4 regions of the Streptomyces sp. NPDC024555 genome follow, and region 1 is predicted to be linked to each of the others. Evidence: riboswitches for the same ligand, from Rfam matches in the RefSeq annotation. Region 1 holds a riboswitch; each other region holds the start of a gene.
What was found. A riboswitch is a leader RNA that binds a small molecule or an ion and turns the genes downstream of it on or off. The one in region 1 is predicted to bind cyclic di-AMP.

Region 1 (5,567 bases):
ACGACCTCGCGCCCGGCGACAGCGCGCACTTCGACTCGCTCACCCCGCACCGGATCACGGCCGCGGGCCGCGAGGGTGCCGAACTGCTCTTCGTCCACACCCTGCTGCAGAGCCCCGCCGCCGAGCTGTGTCTCGGCGGCGCCGTCCACCGTCCCTGAGGCACCGCCCGCCACCGGCCCCCGGGCTGGCAGAGAGGAACCGTCATGTCGGATTCCGAGAACTACGACCCGCTCACCCCGACGCGGACCAAGAACTACGACCCGCAGGAGAAGAAGATGCCCCGCGGGCTCGTCATCAGGCTCTTCGCCTATCTGGTGGCCGGGCACGTCATCGCGGGCTTCCTCTATCTGCTCTTCGCCGTGGGGATGCACAACCAGTAGCGGCTCGTGGTGCCCCCGCCGGGCGGGGGCACCACGCCCGCGGTCAGACCCCGTCGAGCAGGCGCTCGCGCAGCCGCTCGCGCGTCGGCGCGGCGAGCTTCAGCCCGTCGGCGAGGTAGCGGTCGGTGCCGCCCCAGGTGGAGTCGATCGTGTCGAAGGCCGCGGCCAGGTAGTCGCGGTGGGCGCCGAAGAGCGGATTGAGCAGTTCCATCACCTCGGGCGAGGTGCCGGCCGGTGAGGTGTCGCTGCGGCGGACCCGGTAGCGGCGGTGGGCGTCGTTGGACTTCAGGTAGTCGGCCTCGATGGCGTCGCGCTCCACGCCGACCGCGAGCAGGGCCACGGCGATCGAGAGCCCGGCCCGGTCCTTGCCCGCCGCGCAGTGCATCAGCGCCGGCACGCTGTCCTCGGCGAGGGCGTGCAGCACGCGGCTGTGCTCGGCCGTGCGGTCCAGGATGGTCCGGCGGTACGAGGCGATCATGCGGTCGGTGCCCTTGCCGTCGGCCAGGATCGACCGCAGCTCGGCCATGTTCCCGTCGCGGACCATCCGCCAGAACTCGGCTCCGTCCGCGGGGTCGCTGAGCGGGATGCTCACATTGCGCACGCCCGGCAGCTCCACGTCCCGTCCGTCGAGCTTGTGGTCGGCGCTGTTGCGGAAGTCGAAGACCGTGTGCAGGCCGAGGCCCGAGAGGAAGGCGGCGTCCTCGGGGGTCGCGTGCGCCAGATGACCGCTGCGGTAGAGCCGTCCGAAACGCACCCGGCGCCCGTCGGCGGCGGGGAGCCCGCCCACGTCCCGGAAGTTGCGGACCCCCGTCAGCTCGGGCTCCGTCGGCGGGGTCTGCGGCAGCTGCTGCGTCACGTTCACTCCTGGAGGCTCGGTCGCCGGCGCGGGTCGCCGGAGCGTTCACTTCCGTGACGATACGACATTGTTTCGTCGGGCAATCATCTCGGCGTCCGCCTTCTTCCGCGCTTGTGGCGGGTGCCCGGAGGTGCCGCGCGGGCCGTATCGGAACGCCGGCCGTACCCGCGGAGTGCCGGTCCGGTACGGGCGGTGGCCATGACATGTCCGATTTGATGTATTTAGTCGAACGTGCCCTGATTGCGCGGGAGATGGCCGGCCCCTCGTGAGCGGGATCATATCCGTGACGGTGTGTGGTGGCGCGGCCGTGGGGTATTCCCCGGCACCTCGCGGAAAGCCAAGATCCGTAATCCACGGAGGGTGACCGGAATTCCGTGCCGGGATTCGGGTGTGGAATCCGCGGCGGAAGCGATGGCTTGTTTCCGCCGTCCCGGCTCGCTTACGTTCCATGTCAATCCGGACGGACCGCCTAATCCTGCCGCCGACCGGAATTCGCACTCACTCACCGCGTGGCAGGAGCGGGGGAACCAGGTAGGCCGCCGTCCGGGAATTCCCGACGGCTAGGGGTGAAGTCGCGCCCGGCGCGACCGGACATCTCCAGTCCGAACCCGACAGCTCACCTCGCAGGCGCCGGAGAGGAAATCCTTCATGCCCATCTCGGGTAAGCACCGCCGTCCCAAGTCCAGCACCATCGCCCGCGGCGTCGTCGTCGCCAGCGCCGGCGGAGCCGTCATCGCGCTCCCGCTGCTCGGCGCCACCGGTGCCAGCGCCGCGGAGCAGACCGCTCCCGCCGCGAAGACGGCCGCCGCCGCGCACGCCACCCCGGCCAAGCCGGTCGCCGCCCACCAGGCCGGCACCACCACCTACTCCGTGGTCTCCGGCGACTACCTCTCGAAGATCGCCGCCGAGCACCACGTCAAGGGCGGCTGGCAGAAGCTGTACCAGGACAACCGCGAGGTCGTCGGCGAGAACCCGAGCCTGATCTTCCCGGGGATGAAGCTGACCCTCGGTGCGAAGAGCTGGGGCCACTCCGCCGGTGCGTCCGCCGCCGCGAAGGCCCCCGCCGCGAAGACCCCGGCCAAGGCCCCGGCCGCCGCCGAGTCCAAGGCCCCCGCGACCACGGCCCCGGCCTCCTCCGGCTCCTCGGACGCCCAGGAGAGCACCGCCCCGGCCACCCAGAGCAACGACTCCGGTTACGTCCACCCGGTCCCGGGCAACCACACCACCGCCTACCGCGCCTCCGGCTCCAACTGGTCCAGCGGCAGCCACACCGGCATCGACTTCCCCGTCTCCACCGGCACCAGCGTGAAGGCCATCACCTCCGGCACCGTCGTCACCGCCGGCTGGGGCGGCGCGTACGGCAACCAGGTCGTCATCAAGCACGCCGACGGCCACTACTCCCAGTACGGCCACATGTCCTCGCTCTCCGTCTCGGCGGGCCAGACCGTGACCGCGGGCCAGCAGGTCGGCCTCTCCGGCTCCACCGGCAACGCCACCGGCCCGCATCTCCACTTCGAGGTCCGCACGGGCCCGGAGTACGGCTCGGACATCGACCCGATCGCCTACCTGGCGTCGCACGGGATCAACGTCTGATTCCCCCGGCAGTACGGGTCCGGTGAACCGGACCCCGGCAATACGGAGAGGGACGGTGCGCGGCGGCGCACCGTCCCTCTGCTTATTCCCCCTTTACCAAAACCTGACCGGGTGGTCTATCTCACCACCCGTCAACCCCTTATTACGGTCGCGTAGGTCACATTCGGCGGTGCAGGATATGCCCTTGTGGCAGACGATTCGAACAACATCAAGCAGGGCGCCGGACGACGACAGGGCGCCATCGAGTCGTACGCGGCGATTGGCGACAGCTTCACCGAGGGCGTCGGCGACCCCGGCCCCGACGGAACCTTCGTCGGCTGGGCGGACCGCTTCGCGGTCCTCCTCGCGGACCAGCTCCCGGACCAGTTCCCGGACCCCGGAACGGCCCACGGGAACTTCCGCTACGCCAATCTCGCCGTACGAGGACGCCTCCTCGACCAGATCGTCGAGGAGCAGGTGCCGCGCGCCAAGGAACTCGCCCCCGACCTGGTGAGCTTCTGTGCCGGCGGCAACGACATCATCCGACCGGGCACCGACCCGGACGACGTGGCCGAGCGCTTCGAGCGCGCGGTCGCCGATCTGACCGGCGCGGTCGGCACCGTCATGGTGACCACCGGCTTCGACACCCGCGGGGTGCCGGTCCTGCGCCATCTGCGCGGCAAGATCGCCACGTACACCGCCCATGTGCGGGCCATCGCCGACCGCTACGACTGCCCGGTGCTCGACCTGTGGTCGCTGCGCTCGGTCCAGGACCGGCGCGCCTGGGACGACGACCGGCTGCACCTCTCGGCCGAGGGACACACCCGCGTCGCCCTGCGCGCCGCCCAGGTCCTCGGCTACGAGGTGCCCGCCGACCCGGACCAGGCCTGGCCGCCGCAGGACCCGCGCGGCACGCTCGAAGTGCGCCGCGACGACATCCACTGGGCGCGCGAATACCTCGTGCCGTGGATCGGCCGGCGGCTGCGCGGCGAATCCTCCGGCGACCACGTCGAGGCCAAGCGCCCCGATCTGCTGCCGCTCTGAGCGGCCCCGCTGTCCTCAGTCGCCCAGGGCCGGCACCCCGGCCGGGGGGACGGGGGACAGCGGCAGCAGCCGGGATGCCACAACCGCCGGTACACGTTCCAGCACCCCGCCCGCGAAGACGTCGTACAGGGGCAGCGTCTCCAGGTGGACGTATCCGATGTGGCAGTCGCAGACCGCCCGCGGACAAGCCCGCGGACGCAGCGCCGCCCGGTAGCTCCCGTCGTACAGATTGCCCAGCTCCGCGCGGACGAAGTGGCAGCGGCGCACCTTACCCTCGCCGTCGACCGAGATCACCGACTCACCCGTCCGGCAGGGCAGCCCGGCCGAGCGGTGCGGATGGCGGCTGTACGGGAACAGCGGGTCGATCTCCGTCCACCGCCCGGCCTCCTCGTCCGTGTAGGTCACGCCCTCGGCGGCGTTGATCCAGAGATAGACCTCCTCGGGCAGCGCCGCGCGCAGCCGCCGGGCCTCGGCCAGATGCCCGTCGAGCCCCACCACCCCCACGCTGTACCGGATCCCCAGGGCCCCCAGCTCCTCGCAGCGGCCCAGGAACCGTTCGTACGGCGTCTGCCCCGGGTGGTACGTGCACCAGAGCGCGATCTTCTCGCGGCCCGCCGCGCCCGCCTCGGCCAGCCAGCGCGTACGGCCGCCGAGGTTGGTCTGGATCGCGACCCGGCGCACCTGCGGCAGCCCGGCCAGCTCGACCATCGCCCGGCGGTACCACGACCGCACCAGCCCCTCGCCCCACGGGGTGAACAGCACCGAGATCCGGTCCCCGGCCTGCTCCGCCACCCATGCGGTGAACCGCTCCAGCGCGGCCCGGTCCGCCCGCAGCTGCTCCCGGCTGTCGCGCCGCTTGGCGAACGGGCAGTACGGACAGTCGTAGTCGCACGAGGCCAGCGGGCCCCGGTACAGGATCGTCAGGTCCACGCCCCGCTCACCTCGTCTCGTACGCGGCCATCGCGGCCCGCACGGCGGGGGAGAACAGCTCCGGGCCCAGCGCGTCCGAATACGCCAGCCCCTCGGCCGTCAGCCGCAGCAGCCCCCGCGCGGGAGCCGCCGGATCCAGCCAGCCCCGCTCCTCGAAGCGGGCCAGCTCCCCGGGGAAGTCCTCGTACGGAGAGCCGCCGAACCGCTCGCGGTACCCCGCCAGGTCCATGCCCTCCGCCTGGAGGACCGACTGGAGGAGATGGCGGCGCCGCGCCTCGTCCCCGTCGGTGTACCGCCCGACCTCGGCCCGGGAGAAGTCCTCGGTGGCCGTGTAGCGGTCGATGATGGACCGCACCTCGCGCATGTCCACCGCGTAGTCGAAGGAGTAGTGCAGCCGCGAGGTGTACGACCGCGCGCCGCAGCCCAGGCCGATCATGCCGTCGGTCTGGCAGGCGTAGTCGTCCGGGCCCTCCGCGCGCGGGGCGTCGCGGCGGCGGAACATCCGCATCGACACCTGCTCGTACCCCCGCTCCAGGAGGTGGTCGCGGCCGGTGCGGTACAGCCGCAGCCGCTGCTCGTCCCAGTCCGGGTCCGGCGCCGTCTCCCCGGCGGCCGCGGCCCTGTCGAGACCGGTCAGGGGGCGGACGTACAGCGGGTAGAGGTACAGCTCCTCGGGGCGCCACCGCAGGGCCGTGTCCAGCGAGCCGAGCCAGCTGCGCTCGGTCTGGCCGTCGATGCCGTAGATCAGGTCGATGTTGAGCACGGGGATGCGGGTGGCGCGGATG
Region 2 (5,567 bases), on a different contig from region 1:
GCACCGAGGAGACCGTGTCCCGGATCGACTCCGCGGCCGTGCGCGCCTTCTACGACGCCCATGTCCGCCCGTCCACCGCCACCGCCGTGGTCGTCGGTGACCTGACGGACATCGACCTGGACGCGCTGCTCGCCGACACCCTCGGCGACTGGTCGGGCAACACCGTCGAGCCCCGCCCGGCCCCGCCGATCACCGCCGACGACACCGGCCGCGTGGTGATCGTGGACCGTCCGGGCGCGGTGCAGACGCAGCTGCTGATCGGCCGGATCGGCGCCGACCGCCACGACAGCGTCTGGCCCGCGCAGGTGCTCGGCACCTACTGCCTCGGCGGCACGCTGACCTCCCGGCTCGACCGGGTGCTGCGCGAGGAGAAGGGCTACACCTACGGCGTGCGCGCCTTCGCCCAGGTGCTGCGCTCCTCGGCCCCCGACTCGGCCTCCGGGGCGACGGGTGCCTCGATGCTCGCCATCAGCGGTTCGGTCGACACGGAATCCACCGGTCCGGCGCTGGACGACCTGTGGAAGGTGCTGCGCACGCTGGCCGCCGAGGGGCTGACGGACGCCGAGCGCGAGACGGCCGTGCAGAACCTCGTCGGGGTCGCCCCGCTGAAGTTCGAGACGGCGGCCTCCGTCGCCGGGACCCTCGCCGACCAGGTCGAGCAGCATCTGCCGGACGACTACCAGGCGACGCTGTACGCCCGGCTCGCCGAGACCGGCACGGTGGAGGCGACCGCCGCCGTCGTGAACGCGTTCCCGGGGGACCGTCTCGTCACGGTCCTGGTGGGGGACGCCTCGCAGATCGCCGAGCCCGTCCGGGCCCTGGGCATCGGAGAGGTGTCGGTCGTCACGGGCTGAGGGCCGGCCGGCCCGGTCGCGTCGTCGACGGACGCGTCCGGAGGGAACGGGACCGAGGGATGGACCGCACGGAGAACACTCCGTGCGGTCCATCCCTTTTGTCTGTTTTGGGGTGGAAGGTGGCTGTTCGCCCTGTGGGATGTGCGACAAATCCGGCTGTCCGTTTGGTCCGCCTCCGTGCCGCCGCTTAGCGTCGGCTCCGCTGTCCGCACCCGTATGCCGCATCCGTGACGTACCGGGCAGCCATCGCCGAGTCCCCCTCAGGCGCGAGCCGGGGGAGCCGGGGACCCACGCAGTCCCTGGGGTGAATCGGACGCCCATGCCCCGGACCGGGGTCACGGCATCCGTAGGAGACCTTCCTGCTCCGAACCCGTCAGCTAACCCGGTAGGCGAGAAGGAAGGAAAGGACCAGCCACTCCATGGCGTTCACCCGTGCCACCGGGAAGCATCGTGCCCCGGGCCGTCTGACCCGCGCCGGTGCGAAGGCCGTCGGCATCGCGACCCTGGCCACCACCGGAGTCGTCGGCGCACTGGCCTCCCCGTCCGTCGCCGCCGACGCCGAGACCCCGTCCGCCGCCGACACCGGCCTCACCCAGGTCATCGCCATCGAGCAGGACCTCGCCGACCGCGTCGGCGCCCAGGCCGAGGCGCAGCAGCACCAGGCCGACGCCGCCGCGAAGAAGAAGGCGAAGGCCGAGGCGGCCGCCAGGAAGAAGGCCGAGGCGAAGAAGAAGGCCGAGCTCCGGGCGGAGGCGAAGAGGAAGGCCCGCGCCGCCGCCGAGGCCCGCGCCGCCGACGCCGAGGAGGCCCGCGAGAGCGCCGCCCGCGCCGCCCGTTCCGCCGAGCGCGCCCGCCTCGGCGCGTACCGGCTCCCCGTCGCCGGGACGTACGTCTCCACCGGCTACAAGTCGAGCGGTTCCCTCTGGTCCTCCGGCAGCCACTCCGGCATCGACTTCCACGCCGCCTCCGGCAGCTCCGTCGTCGCCGTCGGCGCCGGCACGGTCGTCGAGGCCGGCTGGGGCGGGGCGTACGGCAACAACATCGTGCTGCGGATGACGGACGGCACGTACACCCAGTACGGCCACCTGTCCTCGATCGGTGTGTCCGTCGGCCAGAGCGTCGCCGCCGGGCAGCGGATCGGACTCTCCGGCTCCACCGGCAACTCGACCGGTCCTCATCTCCACTTCGAGGCGCGCACCACGCCCTCGTACGGCTCCGACACGGACCCGATCGCCTACCTCCGCGCCCACGGCGTCTCCCTCTGAGACCCGCGACGCCCCGAAGGCCCCGGCACGCACCGCCGGGGCCTTCGGCGTGTCCGGGGGAGGCATGGGACACCCGCGCGCGACTCGTCCCGGGGCCAAAAGATATTCATGAATGAACGCCCGGCATCGGAAATGCGTCCGCATTGCAATAGAGTCACGGGACAGGTGTCGATCGGCCGCGATCCGCGGGGACGAGGGCGGGGGTTCGGACATGCGTATTCCAGCGCATTCGGTATGCACGGCCATTCGTGAAGACATTGTGTCGGGTGTCTTCGAACGCGGCAGCCGGCTCACCGAGGAGGTGCTGGCGCGACGGTACGGGGTCTCCCGCGTGCCGGTGCGCGAGGCGCTGCGCACCCTGGAGTCCGAGGGGTTCGTGGTCACCCGCAGACATGCCGGAGCCTGTGTCGCCGAACCCACCGAGCAGGAGGCCGTCGACCTCCTGGAGATGCGGACGCTGCTGGAGCCGCTGGGGGCGGCCCGTGCCGCGCGGCGCCGCACCGAGGCGCATCTGAAGGTGCTCCGGGGCCTGGTCAGGCTCGGTCAGGAGCGGGCCAGGCGCGGCGAGGGCGAGGATCTGCGGTCCCTGGGCGCCTGGTTCCACGAGACGCTCGCCCAGGCCTCCGGCAGTCCGGGCCTCATCGCTCTGCTCACCCAGCTCCGCCACAAGATCGCCTGGATGTACACGGCCGACCCGCCGTCCCGGCCGGGCGACGTCTGGGCCGAGTACGGGGCCATCGTGGACGCCGTGGCGCGCGGCGACGCCGAACGGGCCAGGGCCCTCACCGCCCAGCAGGCCGAGCGGGCCGGGGCCGCGCACCGGCTGCGCCGTTCCGCCCCCGCGGGGAAGGTGAGGAATGCGCAACATCCCGTACACACCCCGAGCGGCCGTTCGTAATGAAGGCGCCGTATACAAAGAGGAGCGGAATTCGAGGGGGCCTTTTCTGCTGCCCTGAATTCGGTTTTCTTTCCAGGGGTGCCGTTATTCGTGCCGAAGGTCGTCGCCGATTCGTCCGGCGGTGACGCGGCGCCCCGGAAAGCGAAAACCGCGCCGCCCCGGTCGGGGGGTGGCGCGGTTTCGGCGCGGAGTGCTCCGGCGGGTGCGGCCGGTCCGGGTCAGACGGTCTCGGGGAGCTCGTCCAGGCCCTCGGCGACCAGCTTGGAGAGGCGGTCCAGAGCGGCGTCGGCGTTCTCCGCGTCGGACGCCAGGACGATCTCCTCGCCGCCCTGCGCGCCGAGGCCGAGCACGGCGAGCATCGAGGCGGCGTTGACCGGGTTGCCGTCGGCCTTGGCGATCGTCACGGGGACGCCGGAGGCCGTGGCGGCACGGACGAAGATGGAAGCGGGGCGGGCGTGCAGGCCCTCGGCCCAACCGACGTTGACGCGGCGCTCAGCCATGGTTCTGCCCTTCACGAATCAATAGTTGTCTAGACCAGTCTCTCATGCAGTGCGCGGTGCTCCGGCCGGACCGCGCCGCGCGCCCTCGCGGGTGCGCCACCGCCGCCCGGCCACCCCAGACTGCCCCGGCCCCGTGCCCCACGCGACCGGTGGCGGCGCCGTAGGCTTTGCCCATGCAGCCCTCTCCGGAGCAGAGTCCGCATCACGCCTACCCCGATCACTGGGAGGCGGACGTGGTGCTCCGCGACGGTGGCACCGCCCGGATCAGGCCCATCACCACGGACGACGCCGAGCGGCTGGTCAGCTTCTACGAGCAGGTCTCCGACGAGTCGAAGTACTACCGGTTCTTCGCGCCCTACCCCCGGCTCTCCGCCAAGGACGTCCACCGCTTCACCCATCACGACTACGTCGACCGGGTGGGCCTCGCGGTCACGGTGGGCGGCGAGTTCATCGCCACCGTCCGCTACGACCGGATCGACGCGACCGGACGCCCCGCCTCCGCCCCCGCCGACGAGGCCGAGGTGGCCTTCCTCGTCCAGGACGCGCACCAGGGCCGCGGAGTCGCCTCCACCCTCCTCGAACACATCGCGGCCGTCGCCCGCGAACGCGGCATCCGGCGCTTCGCCGCCGAGGTGCTGCCCGCCAACACCAAGATGATCAAGGTGTTCCGGGACGCCGGCTACACCCAGCAACGCAGCTTCGAGGACGGCTCCGTCCACCTCACCCTGGACCTCGAACCCACCGCCGAGTCCCTGGCCGTGCAGCGCGCCCGTGAACAGCGCGCCGAGGCCCGCTCCGTGCAGCGGCTCCTCGCCCCCGGCTCCGTCGCCGTCATCGGCGCCGGACGCAACCCGGGCGGCGTCGGACGCACCGTCCTGCGCAACCTCCTGGCCGCCGGGTTCACCGGCCGCGTCCACGCCGTGAACCACGCCTTCGCCCCCGGCCAGGACAGCCTCGACGGCGTGCCCGCCCACCGCTCCCTCGGCGAGATCGGCGAACCGGTCGACCTCGCGGTGGTCGCCGTCCCCGCCGACCGCGTCCCCGAAGCCGTCGCCGACTGCGGCGAGCACGGCGTCCAGGGCCTCGTCGTCCTCTCCGCCGGATACGCCGAGTGGGGCGCCGAGGGCCGCGAGCGCCAGCGCGAACTGGTGCGCCAGGCCCGTTCGTACGGCATGCGGATCATCGGCCCCAACGCCTTCGGCATCATCAACAACTCCGAGGCCGTCCGGCTCAACGCCTCCCTCGCACCCGAGCGGCCCGCGTCCGGCCGCATCGGCCTGTTCACCCAGTCCGGCGCGATCGGCATCGCCCTGCTGTCCGGTCTCTACCGGCGCGGCGCGGGGCTCTCCACCTTCATCTCGGCCGGCAACCGGGCCGACATCTCGGGCAACGACTTCCTGCAGTACTGGTACGAGGACCCGGACACCGACGTCGCCCTGCTGTACCTGGAATCGCTCGGCAACCCCCGCAAGTTCACCCGCCTCGCCCGGCGGACCGCCGCCGTGAAGCCCGTCGTCGTGGTCAAGGGCGCCCGGCACAGCGGCTCCACCCCGCCCGGCCACGCCGTCCCGGTCAGCCGGATCCCGGACGCCACGGTCTCCGCGCTGATGCGGCAGGCCGGCGTGATCCGCGTCGACACGGTCACGGAGATGGTCGACGCCGGGCTGCTCCTGGCCGACCAGCCGCTCCCCGCGGGCGGGCGCGTCGCCATCCTCGGCAACTCGGAGTCGCTCGGGCTCCTCACGTACGACGCCTGCCTGGCGGAGGGGCTGCGTCCCCGGCCGCCCGTCGACCTCACCACGGCGGCGACGCCGCAGGACTTCCGCGACGCGCTGTCGGCGGCCCTGGCCGACGGCGGCTGCGACGCGGTCGTGGTGACGGCGATCCCGTGGGTGGGCGAGGACGGGGAGGCGGAGTCCGGCGACGGGGAGGTGCTGGCGACCGCCCTGCACGCGGCGGCCGCCGCGGGTCCGGCGAAGCCGGTCGCCGTGGTGCACGTGGAGATCGGCGGTCTGGCGGAGGCCCTGGCCGCCGCGACCAGCACGGTCGC
Region 3 (5,567 bases), on a different contig from region 1:
TGGCCGGCTTCGTCCTGGACGCCTTCGCCTCCACGGACGCGCCCCCGGTCGACGAGGACCTCGACCGGCTGACCCAGCGCGAGCGCGAGGTCCTGAGGCTGATCGCCCGGGGCTACGCGTACAAGGAGATCGCCAAGCAGCTGTTCATCTCCGTGAAGACGGTCGAGTCCCATGTCTCCGCCGTGCTGCGCAAGCTCCAGCTCTCCAACCGCCACGAGCTGACCCGCTGGGCGACGGCCCGCCGGCTGGTCTGAACCCGGCCCTCACACCGCGTCCGGGGCCGCCGGATCGAGCGAGATGTTCAGCTTCTCGCCGATCCGGCGGTAGCCGATGGACGCGTAGATCCGTTCCACCTCGGCGTCGCCCGGCTCCAGCCACACCACCCGGCAGCCCCGCTCGAACGCGGTCCGGGTCAGATGCGCGGAGAGCGCGGCCCCGATGCCCCGGCGGCGGAACCCCGCGCCGACCGCCAGGCCCGCCAGCTCGCTGAGCCCGTCGACCGGGACCGAGCAGCCGCCGGCACCTGCCGGGACGCCGTCGACGGTGGCCAGCGCGGCGACCCCGCCCCCGGCCACCGCGTCGCGCAGCCATGCGGCGGTGCCGGCCTCGGGCTCGCCCTCGCCGCCGTAGCCCAGGTGCTGGACGAGCGCGGCGGCGGCGAACTCGGCTCCGGTGGCCGGTTCCGCCACGGCCAGGTCCGCGACCGGCTTCGGGTCCACCAGCTCACCGGGGGCGCAGGCGAGGATCGGGGCGCGGTTCTCCACGGTGAACCCGGCGGCGCGCAGCGCCGGTTCGACGGCGGGCGCCGAACCGGGCAGGAACTCCAGCCGGGGCATCCGGTCCCGCTCGCGGAAGGCCGCGACGAGCGCGTCGAGTTCGCCGGGCGCCGGCTCGGCATCCTGGTCGGGGATCGCGTAGTTGGCGTACTTCAGCGACCAGTCCGGGTTGTAGCGGATCACGAACGGCCCGACCCGGACATGGTCCGGGGAGCGCAGTGCGAGGGTGCGGGCGTGGTGCTGGACGTCGGCGTCCATCGGCATGTGCGGGTGTCCTTCGGGCCGTTGGGTGTGGGCCGGCGGATCGGGCCGGGCCCGGGAGCCTACGCCACCCGGGTGGCCCCCGCGAAGGGCATCTGGTCGATGGGCGCGATGCGGACCGGGGCGCCGGGCCGCGGGGCGTGGATCATCCGGCCGTTGCCGATGTACAGCCCGACGTGGCTGATGCCCGAGTAGAAGAACACCAGGTCCCCCGGGGCGAGTTCGGAGCGCGACACCCGCCGGCCGGCGTTGATCTGGGTGTACGTGGTGCGGGGCAGCGAGACACCGGCGGCGCGCCAGGCGGCCTGGGTGAGCCCGGAGCAGTCGAACGAGGACGGGCCGGTGGCGCCCCAGACGTACGGCTTGCCCAGGGCGGTGTAGGCGAAGGCGACGGCCTGCGCGGCGCGGCTGCCCGGTGCGGCGGTCAGTCCGCGCGGGGCGCCCCGGCCGGCGTGGACGTCGCCCCGGCCGCCCTCCGAGGCGTCGAAGGCGGCGCGCTCGGCCGGGGTCAGCCGGGCCAGGAGGCGCCGGGCCTCGGCGAGCTTGGCGCGGACGGTGTCCTTGTGCTCCTTCAGGGCGGCCCGGCGGGCGGCCAGCTCGCGCAGCTGCCCGGCGGCCTCGGCGCGGACCTGGGCGACGTCGGCGACCTGGCGCCGCACGGTGCGCAGCTCGGTGGCGCGGCGTTCGCCCGCCCGCTCGACGTACGCGGCGCGGCGGAGGTACTGGTCCGGGTCGGAGGAGAGGGCCAGCTGCAGGGCGGGGTCGATGCCGGAGGAACGGTACTGCGCGGCGGCGTAGGCGCCGAGGGCCTGCCGCGCGGTGTTGAGCCGCTCGGTCCGGCGGGCGGCCTCGTCGCGCAGGGCGTCCACGGAGCGGGCGGTGGCGGCGGCCTTCTCCTTGGCGCCGTTGTACTGCTCGGTGGCGGCCTCCGCCTCCCGGTAGAGCCGGTCGACCCGGGCCTTGACCTGGGCGGCGGTGGGGGCGGGATCGGCGTGCGCCGGTCCCGGCAACGCGGCGGCCGTCGCGGCCCCGGCGAGGGCCAGCGTCGCGGCGGTGCGGGCAGCAGTGCCGGTGTACGGGCGCTGCTTGGTCTTGCGGTGCGCTGCCACGAGGGCGGGCGTCCTTCCTTGCGACTGCCCGCCGGGGCCTACCGGCGGGCCCGCCGCTCCCGCGGGGGACCGCGCACAGGGGGTGCGGCCCGCCGCGGGACCCGGCGGGGCGACCGCCGGCGCACCGCCCCGCACGGGGGCCGGTGGTGGGGGGTCACCTGGACGGGACGCTAAACCCGAGGCACGGGCAGGAGTTGTAATGACCGCTATTGTCTGAATTTGGCGTTGCGTTGTCCTTTGGTGACCGGAAAAACCGCACCAGAGTCAGGCAATTCGCGCAGCCTCCGGTCAAACGGTCAGGAAGGCCCACCTGGCTGCCGGGTGCTGGTATGGGCGCGGCTAGGCTGCGGAGCCATGCGCGTACTCATCGATGTCTTCGTCGCCCTGCACATCATCGGCATCGCCTCCCTGCTGGGCGGATTCCTCACCCAGATGAAGGCCATGGGGGCCGGCACGGCGCGGTTCGTCCCGGCGATGCTGCACGGTGCGCTGACCATGCTCGTCACCGGGATCGCCCTCGTCGGGCTCGACCAGGCCGACGACCATCCGGTGAACAACGTGAAGATCGGCATCAAGCTGCTGATCCTGGTCGTCATCCTCGGGATCGTGTACGTCAAGCGCGACGAGGAGAAGGTCGACAAGGGCCTCTTCGCCGCCGTCGGCGGACTGACCGTCGTCAACATCTTCATCGCCACGCTCTGGACCTGAGGCGCGACGCGAGAGGGGCCGGCCCGTTCCCGGGCCGGCCCCTTTCCCGTTCTCGCCGGGATTCCCGGTCAGGCCGGGCGCACGCTTCCGTAGATCGGCATGTAGTAGATCGACTCCTCGCGCACGTTCGCCCCGGGCTTCGGCGCGTGGATCATCATGCCGTCGCCCTTGTAGATGCCGACGTGGCTGATGTCGTCGTAGAAGAAGACCAAGTCACCGGGGCGCAGATCCGCCGTGGCGACCCGGGTGCCGATGTTCACCTGGTCCCAGGTGGTCCGCGGGATGTCGACCCCGGCGGCCTTCCAGGCGGCCTGGGTCAGCCCCGAGCAGTCGTACGAGGCGGGGCCGGTCGCCCCCCACACGTACGGCTTGCCCATCTGGGCCTCGGCGAACGCCATGACCTTCTCGGCCTTCGTCGTGGCACTGCTGTCCGAGCCCGTGCCGGTACCGGTTCCGGTGCCGCTGCCCGTGTCCGTGCCGCCGCTCTGCTCGGCGGCCTCGGCGGCCTCCTCGGCCTTGCGGTCGGCCTCGGCCTTCGCGGCGGCCTGCTTCTTCGCCAGCTCCGCGGCCTTGCGCTTGGCCTCGGCCTCCTTCTTCCGCTCCAGCTCGGCCAGCCGCGCCTTCTCCTCGGCGGTCAGCTTCGACAGCAGCGTCCGGGCCTCGGTCAGCTTCGTCTGGACGGCCTGCTTGCTGGTCCGCAGCGTCGCCTGCGACTCGGTGAGCGTCTCCAGGCTCTTCACGGCCTCGGCCCGCTGCTTGGACGCCTTCGCCTGCTGCGTACGGAAGTCCGAGACCGCCTTGGTCTGGCGCTCGGTCATCCGGTCCATGAGGTGGTTCTGGTCGAAGAACGACTGCGGGTCGTCGGCCAGGAAGAACGTGGCGGTCGGCGCGAGGGCGCCGCCCCGGTACTGGGCGGCGGCATAGGTGCCGAGCGTCCTGCGGGCCTCGTTGAGCTTCTCGGTCCGCTTGGCGACGTCGTCCAGGAGCGTGTCCACCTTGGACTTCTGGGCGGCGGTCGACTCCTTCGCCTGGTTGTACTGCTGGGTCGCGGTCCCCGCCTGCCGGTAGAGGTCGTCGACCTTCTTCTGGACGTCCTCGATGCTCGGCTTGGGGGCCGGCGCGGCCAGCGCGCTCTGCGACGACAGCAGGGTCACGGACGCGAGAGCGGCGGTCGTGATCCCGACGGCGGGGCCGGTGGTGCGCACCCGGGTGCGCGGTTTGCGATGCGACGCCAAGGTCTGCATCTCCTTCCGTGGACCGCCTACCGGGTTAGCTGTCGGGTTCGGGCGGAACGGAAGGCTGCCCTACGGTCCAGGTGGGGGTTGCGGACCGATTCACCCCGGTGCTTCGTATGGGTCCCCGGTTCCGGGCGCCTCGTGCGCGCAGCCCGGATTCGGCGTGGCCGCCCGCTCGGCGTGGATCGCCTCTGGGGGTACGGGCCGCCCGACGGAGCACGCTAGCCAACTCATGGTGTCCCTGTGAAGGTTGGTGTTCGATATGCCCGATACGTTTTTGTGACCTTGCCGGATCGGGGTGCCGGGGACGGCTCCGACCGGCGTTTCCCTTACGAGGCGCGGTCCCGCGATCGCCCTGAGTGTCCGGTGAGACGTGCGCCGTTCATCACTCCGGTCCCGCCTGTCAGTGCGCCCGCCTAGACTCGTACAGCGATGAGCAGCCTCTTTGACGACAGCTTCCTGGCCGGCCTCCAGCAACCGGAGGAAGGGCCCCCGCCGCCCCCCGAGGACTCCGCGCCCGAAGAGGTGCCGGAGGACCTTTTCGCGGGCGTGTACGACGGGCCCCCGCCGCCCCGCGAGGCGTTCTACCGGGACGGCGCCCACCGCCCCGTCATCGACGCCGCCGCACTGCTCGACGGGCTGAACACCGAGCAGCGCGCCGCCGTGGTGCACTCCGGGTCCCCGCTGCTCATCGTCGCCGGGGCCGGCTCCGGCAAGACCCGGGTGCTGACCCACCGCATCGCCCACCTGCTGGCCGAGCGCGGGGTGCACCCGGGCCAGATCCTCGCGATCACCTTCACCAACAAGGCCGCGGGCGAGATGAAGGAGCGCGTCGAACAGCTCGTCGGGCCCCGGGCCAACGCCATGTGGGTCATGACCTTCCACAGCGCCTGCGTCCGCATCCTGCGCCGCGAGTCGAAGAAGCTCGGCTTCACGTCCTCGTTCTCGATCTACGACGCCGCCGACTCCAAGCGCCTGATGGCCCTGGTCTGCCGCGATCTCGACCTCGACCCCAAGCGCTTCCCGCCGAAGTCGTTCACGGCGAAGGTCTCGAACCTGAAGAACGAGCTGATCGACGAGGAGACCTTCGCCGGCCAGGCCGCCGACGGCTTCGAGAAGACCCTCGCCCAGGCCTACACGCTGTACCAGGCCCGGCTGCGCGAGGCCAACGCGCTGGACTTCGACGACATCATCATGACGACGGTCCACCTGCTCCAGGCGTTCCCCGACGTCGCCGAGCACTACCGCCGCCGCTTCCGCCACATCCTCGTCGACGAGTACCAGGACACCAACCACGCGCAGTACACCCTCGTACGGGAGCTGGTCGGCCCCACGGGCCCCGACGACGCCCCCGGCGAGCTGTGCGTCGTGGGTGACGCGGACCAGTCGATCTACGCCTTCCGCGGCGCCACCATCCGCAACATCCTCCAGTTCGAGGAGGACTACCCGGACGCGACCACCATCCTGCTGGAGCAGAA
Region 4 (5,567 bases), on a different contig from region 1:
CGGAGAACGAGGCCGCCGCGATGGCCTTCATCCTGTTGTTCGCGGGGTTCGAGACGACCGTGAACCTGATCGGGAACGGGGTCCACACCCTGCTCGGCCATCCGGAGCAGCGCGCCCGGCTCCAGCGTTCGCTGGCCGCGGGGGAGACGGAGCTGCTGGCGACCGGGGTCGAGGAACTGCTGCGGTACGACGGGCCGGTGGAGCTGGCGACCTGGCGGTACGCCACCGAGGCGCTGACCATCGGCGGGCAGCGGGTGTCCGAGGGCGATCCGGTGCTCGTGGTGCTGGCCGCCGCCGACCGGGACCCGGCGCGCTTCGAGGGGCCGGACACACTGGACCTCGCGCGGCGTGACAACCCGCACCTGGGGTACGGGCACGGCATCCACTACTGCCTCGGGGCGCCGCTCGCCCGGCTGGAGGGCCAGACGGCCCTCGCCACGCTGCTGAAACGCCTTCCGGACCTCCGGCTTGCCGGGAAATCAGCCGATTTGCGCTGGCGCGGCGGGCTGATCATGCGCGGACTGCGCACGCTTCCGGTCGAGTTCGGTCCGGAAGCGGGCACAGGCGGAAGGTGACTTTCTGTCAACTCTGTGATGTCGGCGTGATCTGCGCTGCATCGACTTGTGACATCCGTTCGAGTCCCGCTAGGTTCACCGTTCGACCCACCCGTCACACGGAAGGCATCCCCATGGGCTCCGCGAACGGCAGGCACCGTCGTCCCCGACAGGCTCCCGCCATCGTCGTCGCCGCAGGCGTGACCGGCTCGGCCATCGCCATCCCGCTGCTCGGCGCCGCGGGCGCCCACGCGGCGGACGCCTCCACCTGGGACCGGGTGGCCGAGTGCGAGAGCGGCGGCATGTGGAGTGCCGACCTCGGCAACGGCTCCTACGGCGGCCTCCAGTTCTCCCCGGAGCTCTGGAAGGCGTACGGCGGCGAGTCCTACGCCGAGCGCGCCGACCTCGCCAGCCGCTCGCAGCAGATCGCCGTCGCCGAGAAGGTGCTGGCCGACCGGGGCCCGAAGGCGTGGCCCAGCTGTGCGGTCATCTCCGGGCTCGCCACGGACACCGGCCTGCCGGGGGTGGACCCGGGCGGCGTCCCGGCCGACCAGCCCTCCGCCGACCCGTCCGGCAGCGCGAGCACCGACCCCTCGGCGGAGACCGGGACCCAGGACGACGCCTCCGCGGACGACCGGGGCGGCACGGACGACCAGGGCGCGGACGCCTCGCGCGGCAAGCACGCCAAGCCGGACGCCTCGGCCTCCCCGTCTGCGTCGCCGTCGGCCGGTACGGGGGACGCGCGGGACGACGCGGGGGCGGACGCCTCCGGCGCGGCGCGGGGCGACGGGGAGCAGGCCGGGAGCAGCGGGCAGGGCGGCAGGCACCGCGGCGCGCCCGCGCCCGAGGAGACCCGGCAGACCGGCCGCGACGGGGACCGCGACGCGGGGCGGCACACCTCGCGCGGCACGGCGGGTGCCCGCGACGCCGGGGTCGCGGCGGCCGACGGCACGTACACCGTCCGGACCGGCGACAACCTCTGGGCGATCGCGCAGGAGCACGAGCTGCCCGGCGGCTGGACGGCGCTCTACGAGACCAACAAGGACGAGATCGGCTCCGACCCGGACCTGATCCTTCCTGGCCAGAGCCTCGACCTCGGTGCGCCGGCCGAGTGACTCCGGCCCGGTCCACCGGCTGAAAAAGCCCCGGATTCCGGGGTAGTTCAGAGGCCTATGTCCCACTTTCGACCAAGTGAGACATAGGTCTCTTTGCGTGAACTGGCGTGTTGTGTCCGGGAGGTCCCGTCGCATCCGTTCCGACCTGCGCAAATGTAGGTTTGTCAGATGCAAGTAAGGGATGTTTTTCCGGTATGTCCGTCTTTGAATGTCGGGGTTGGGTGTGTTTACGGTCTGAACCGCTCGCACCGCGGGCCCCGTCGACCGTCACGCCGAATCCTGCCGTCGGTCGGAGGGAACAGACGCGAAAGCGCCGTAGGCAGGAGCGGGGGACCCAGGTAGGCGCCGGAGCCGGACGTCGCAGGACGCCGGGACCGGCTTGGGGTGAAGTCGCACGCTAGGACGTGCGACCGGGCAACTCACTAGGCCCGAACCCGACAGCTCACCTCGCAGGCGTCGGTGAGGAGAACTCTCGATGCTGCTCAACCGCAAGGCCAACAAGCACCGCCGCCCCTCCAAGGCCGTCCGGATCGCCACGCTCGCCGGTGTCGCCGGTGCCGCCGTCGCCGTCCCGCTGATGGGCGCGACCGGTGCCTCCGCCGCCTCGGTGGCCACCTGGGACGCCGTCGCCCAGTGCGAGTCCGGTGGCAACTGGTCCATCAACACCGGCAACGGCTACTACGGCGGCCTGCAGTTCTCCCAGTCCAGCTGGGCCGCCGCCGGCGGTACCCAGTACGCGCCCCGTGCCGACCTGGCCACCAAGGCCCAGCAGATCGCCACCGCCGAGAAGCTCCTCGCCCTCCAGGGTCCGGGCGCCTGGGCCTGCGCCGGCGCCGGCAACCTGACCAACGACGGTGTCGACCCGGGCGTCGACACCGGCTCCTCCGCCGCCAAGACCGAGCAGGCCCCCAAGCAGGAGGCCGCGCCCCAGAAGCAGGCCGAGCGCACCGAGGCCCCGGCCACCAACCGCTCGGACCGCTCCTCCGCCCCGGCGAAGAGCGAGCCGAAGAAGGCCGCCAAGACCGTCACCACCCCGACCGGCCAGAAGGTCGCCAAGGGCGACGGCGAGTACAAGGTCGTCACCGGCGACTCGCTGAGCGCCATCGCCGCCGAGCACGGTGTCGAGGGCGGCTGGCAGGCCCTGTTCGAGCTGAACAAGGACATCGTCAAGGACGCCGACCTGATCTACCCGGGCCAGCAGCTCCACCTGACCAAGTAGTCGCGATCCCTCCTCGTCGCTGACTCCGGACGCCCCGGCCCGGCGCGCACCCTCCCCCCGTGCGTGCCGGGCCGGGGTCCGCTCGTTCGGGCCGGGGAGCGTTCAACTGTTGTCGTTACCAGTCAGTAAATTTCTTCCGTTTCCTCCCGCGATGCATGCCCTTGGGTCCTTTTTCGTCCCAGGGGTCGGGCGGTCGGCCGATGCAGGCCGCCGGGCCGGTTAGGCTCTTGTCGCAAGGCCCACGTGGCCCCGCACCCCAAGCGTCATATCCCAGAAGGAGATGCCTCGTGCCGTCCATCGACGTCGTCGTAGCCCGGGAAATCCTCGACTCCCGCGGAAACCCCACGGTCGAGGTCGAGGTCGGCCTCGACGACGGCAGCACCGGCCGTGCTGCCGTTCCGTCCGGCGCCTCCACCGGTGCCTTCGAGGCCATCGAGCTTCGCGACGGAGACCCCAACCGCTACCAGGGCAAGGGCGTCGAGAAGGCCGTCCTCGCCGTCATCGAGCAGATCGGCCCGGAGCTGGTCGGCTACGACGCCACCGAGCAGCGCCTGATCGACCAGGCGATGTTCGACCTGGACGCCACCGAGAACAAGGGCTCGCTGGGCGCCAACGCCATCCTCGGCGTCTCGCTCGCCGTGGCCCACGCCGCCTCCGAGGCCTCGGACCTGCCGCTCTTCCGCTACCTCGGCGGCCCGAACGCGCACCTGCTGCCCGTTCCGATGATGAACATCCTCAACGGCGGTTCGCACGCGGACTCCAACGTGGACATCCAGGAGTTCATGATCGCCCCGATCGGCGCGGAGTCCTTCTCCGAGGCCCTGCGCTGGGGTGCCGAGGTCTACCACACCCTGAAGAAGGTCCTGAAGACCAAGGGCCTGTCCACCGGTCTCGGCGACGAGGGCGGCTTCGCGCCGAACCTGGAGTCGAACCGCGCCGCCCTGGACCTCATCGTCGAGGCCATCAAGGAGGCCGGCTACGCCCCGGGCAAGGACATCGCGCTCGCGCTCGACGTCGCCGCCTCGGAGTTCTACAAGGACGGCACGTACGAGTTCGAGGGCAAGTCCCGCTCGGCCGCCGAGATGACCGAGTACTACGAGGAGCTGGTCTCCGCGTACCCGCTGGTCTCCATCGAGGACCCGCTGTACGAGGACGACTGGGCCGGCTGGAAGGTCATCACCGACAAGCTCGGCGCCAAGGTGCAGATCGTCGGCGACGACCTCTTCGTCACCAACCCGGAGCGCCTGGCCCGCGGCATCGAGGAGGGCTCCGCCAACGCCCTGCTCGTCAAGGTCAACCAGATCGGTTCGCTGACCGAGACCCTGGACGCCGTCGAGCTGGCCCAGCGCAACGGCTTCAAGTGCATGATGTCGCACCGCTCCGGCGAGACCGAGGACGTCACCATCGCCGACCTCGCGGTCGCCGTGAACTGCGGCCAGATCAAGACCGGCGCCCCGGCCCGCTCGGACCGCGTCGCCAAGTACAACCAGCTGCTGCGCATCGAGGAGATCCTCGACGACGCCGCGGTGTACGCCGGCCGCTCGGCGTTCCCGCGCTTCAAGGGCTGATCCGGCCCGGGGCAACCGACCCGGCCTCCGTCCGTCCCCGCACTCGGTCCCGTACCGTGTGCGGGGACGGACGTGCGTAATGGGGAGGCGGAGACATGGCCGCGAAGGACCGGGACCGGTTCTCCACCGCGACCCGGCTGCGGTTGCTCGGCGAGCAGACCGCGGCCCGCGTCTACCGCTCCCAGAACCGCCGTCAGGCCCGCCGCTCCCGGCTCACCGGCCGGGCCGCCTTCCTGGCCCTGGTGGTCTGCTCGCTGATCGTCGCCCTCGCCTATCCGATGCGGAGTTACGTGTCGCAGCGCGACGAGATCGCCGAACAGGAGCGGCTGGCGCAGGAGGCCGAGAAGCGCACCGAGCAGCTGCGCGACGAGAAGGCCCGGCTCCAGGACGACGCCTACATCAGGCGGCTGGCCCGCGAGCACCTGCACTACCTTCTTCCCGGGGAGACCGGCTACACCGTGGTCGACCCGGACGCGGCCAGGGAGCGCGACGGCGCGCCGGAGGACTCCGGCCGGCCGTGGCACTCCAACCTGTGGGACGGCGTGGACAGCGCCGACCGCGGTTGAGCCGCCCCCCTTGTACCGCTGCAGAACCCGCAGTTCGAGCAGTCCGATCAGAACCCCTAGGCAGGCATGGAAACGCCCCCTCCGCAGACCGAGTCCACCCCGCCCACCGAGGCGGACATCGCCGCCTTCCAGCAGCAGCTGGGGCGCCCGCCGCGCGGGCTGCGCGCCATCGCGCACCGGTGCCCGTGCGGCAACCCGGACGTGGTGGAGACCCAGCCCCGGCTGGAGGACGGCACGCCGTTCCCGACGACGTACTACCTCACCTGCCCGCGCGCGGCCTCCGCGATCGGCACGCTGGAGGCGAACGGGGTCATGAAGGAGATGACCGAGCGTCTCGCCACCGACCCCGAGCTGGCCGCCGCCTACCGCGCCGCGCACGAGGACTACCTCGCCCGCCGCGACGCCATCGAGGTCCTGGAGGGCTTCCCGAGCGCCGGCGGCATGCCGGACCGCGTGAAGTGCCTGCACGTGCTCGTGGGGCACTCGCTCGCGGCCGGGCCCGGGGTGAACCCGCTCGGCGACGAGGCGATCGCCATGCTGCCGGA

Region 2: another riboswitch for cyclic di-AMP. It lies ahead of ACZ4FH_RS26630 (M23 family metallopeptidase); the one in region 1 lies ahead of ACZ4FH_RS33830 (M23 family metallopeptidase).
Region 3: another riboswitch for cyclic di-AMP. It lies ahead of ACZ4FH_RS17995 (C40 family peptidase); the one in region 1 lies ahead of ACZ4FH_RS33830 (M23 family metallopeptidase).
Region 4: another riboswitch for cyclic di-AMP. It lies ahead of ACZ4FH_RS15515 (transglycosylase family protein); the one in region 1 lies ahead of ACZ4FH_RS33830 (M23 family metallopeptidase).

Annotation. Positions count from the first base shown of each region.
Region 1 is NZ_JBVHKV010000028.1:71,966-77,532, reverse strand. Features, by position in the region: gene ACZ4FH_RS33845 (helix-turn-helix domain-containing protein) at 1-158, shown strand, start outside; gene ACZ4FH_RS33840 (DUF6126 family protein) at 204-380, shown strand; gene ACZ4FH_RS33835 (tyrosine-protein phosphatase) at 424-1,236, opposite strand; cyclic di-AMP (ydaO/yuaA leader) riboswitch at 1,726-1,881, shown strand; gene ACZ4FH_RS33830 (M23 family metallopeptidase) at 1,885-2,829, shown strand; gene ACZ4FH_RS33825 (SGNH/GDSL hydrolase family protein) at 3,016-3,852, shown strand; gene ACZ4FH_RS33820 (STM4011 family radical SAM protein) at 3,868-4,782, opposite strand; gene ACZ4FH_RS33815 (STM4012 family radical SAM protein) at 4,790-5,567, opposite strand, start outside.
Region 2 is NZ_JBVHKV010000016.1:106,594-112,160, reverse strand. Features, by position in the region: gene ACZ4FH_RS26635 (M16 family metallopeptidase) at 1-854, shown strand, start outside; cyclic di-AMP (ydaO/yuaA leader) riboswitch at 1,092-1,260, shown strand; gene ACZ4FH_RS26630 (M23 family metallopeptidase) at 1,274-2,119, shown strand; gene ACZ4FH_RS26625 (GntR family transcriptional regulator) at 2,331-3,017, shown strand; gene ACZ4FH_RS26620 (HPr family phosphocarrier protein) at 3,236-3,517, opposite strand; gene ACZ4FH_RS26615 (bifunctional acetate--CoA ligase family protein/GNAT family N-acetyltransferase) at 3,691-5,567, shown strand, end outside.
Region 3 is NZ_JBVHKV010000009.1:256,118-261,684, reverse strand. Features, by position in the region: gene ACZ4FH_RS18015 (LuxR C-terminal-related transcriptional regulator) at 1-254, shown strand, start outside; gene ACZ4FH_RS18010 (GNAT family N-acetyltransferase) at 264-1,040, opposite strand; gene ACZ4FH_RS18005 (C40 family peptidase) at 1,100-2,146, opposite strand; gene ACZ4FH_RS18000 (hypothetical protein) at 2,501-2,854, shown strand; gene ACZ4FH_RS17995 (C40 family peptidase) at 2,923-4,089, opposite strand; cyclic di-AMP (ydaO/yuaA leader) riboswitch at 4,097-4,263, opposite strand; gene pcrA (DNA helicase PcrA) at 4,522-5,567, shown strand, end outside.
Region 4 is NZ_JBVHKV010000008.1:94,922-100,488, reverse strand. Features, by position in the region: gene ACZ4FH_RS15525 (cytochrome P450 family protein) at 1-575, shown strand, start outside; gene ACZ4FH_RS15520 (transglycosylase family protein) at 689-1,669, shown strand; cyclic di-AMP (ydaO/yuaA leader) riboswitch at 1,971-2,140, shown strand; gene ACZ4FH_RS15515 (transglycosylase family protein) at 2,145-2,888, shown strand; gene eno (phosphopyruvate hydratase) at 3,176-4,456, shown strand; gene ACZ4FH_RS15505 (FtsB family cell division protein) at 4,552-5,022, shown strand; gene ACZ4FH_RS15500 (DUF501 domain-containing protein) at 5,089-5,567, shown strand, end outside.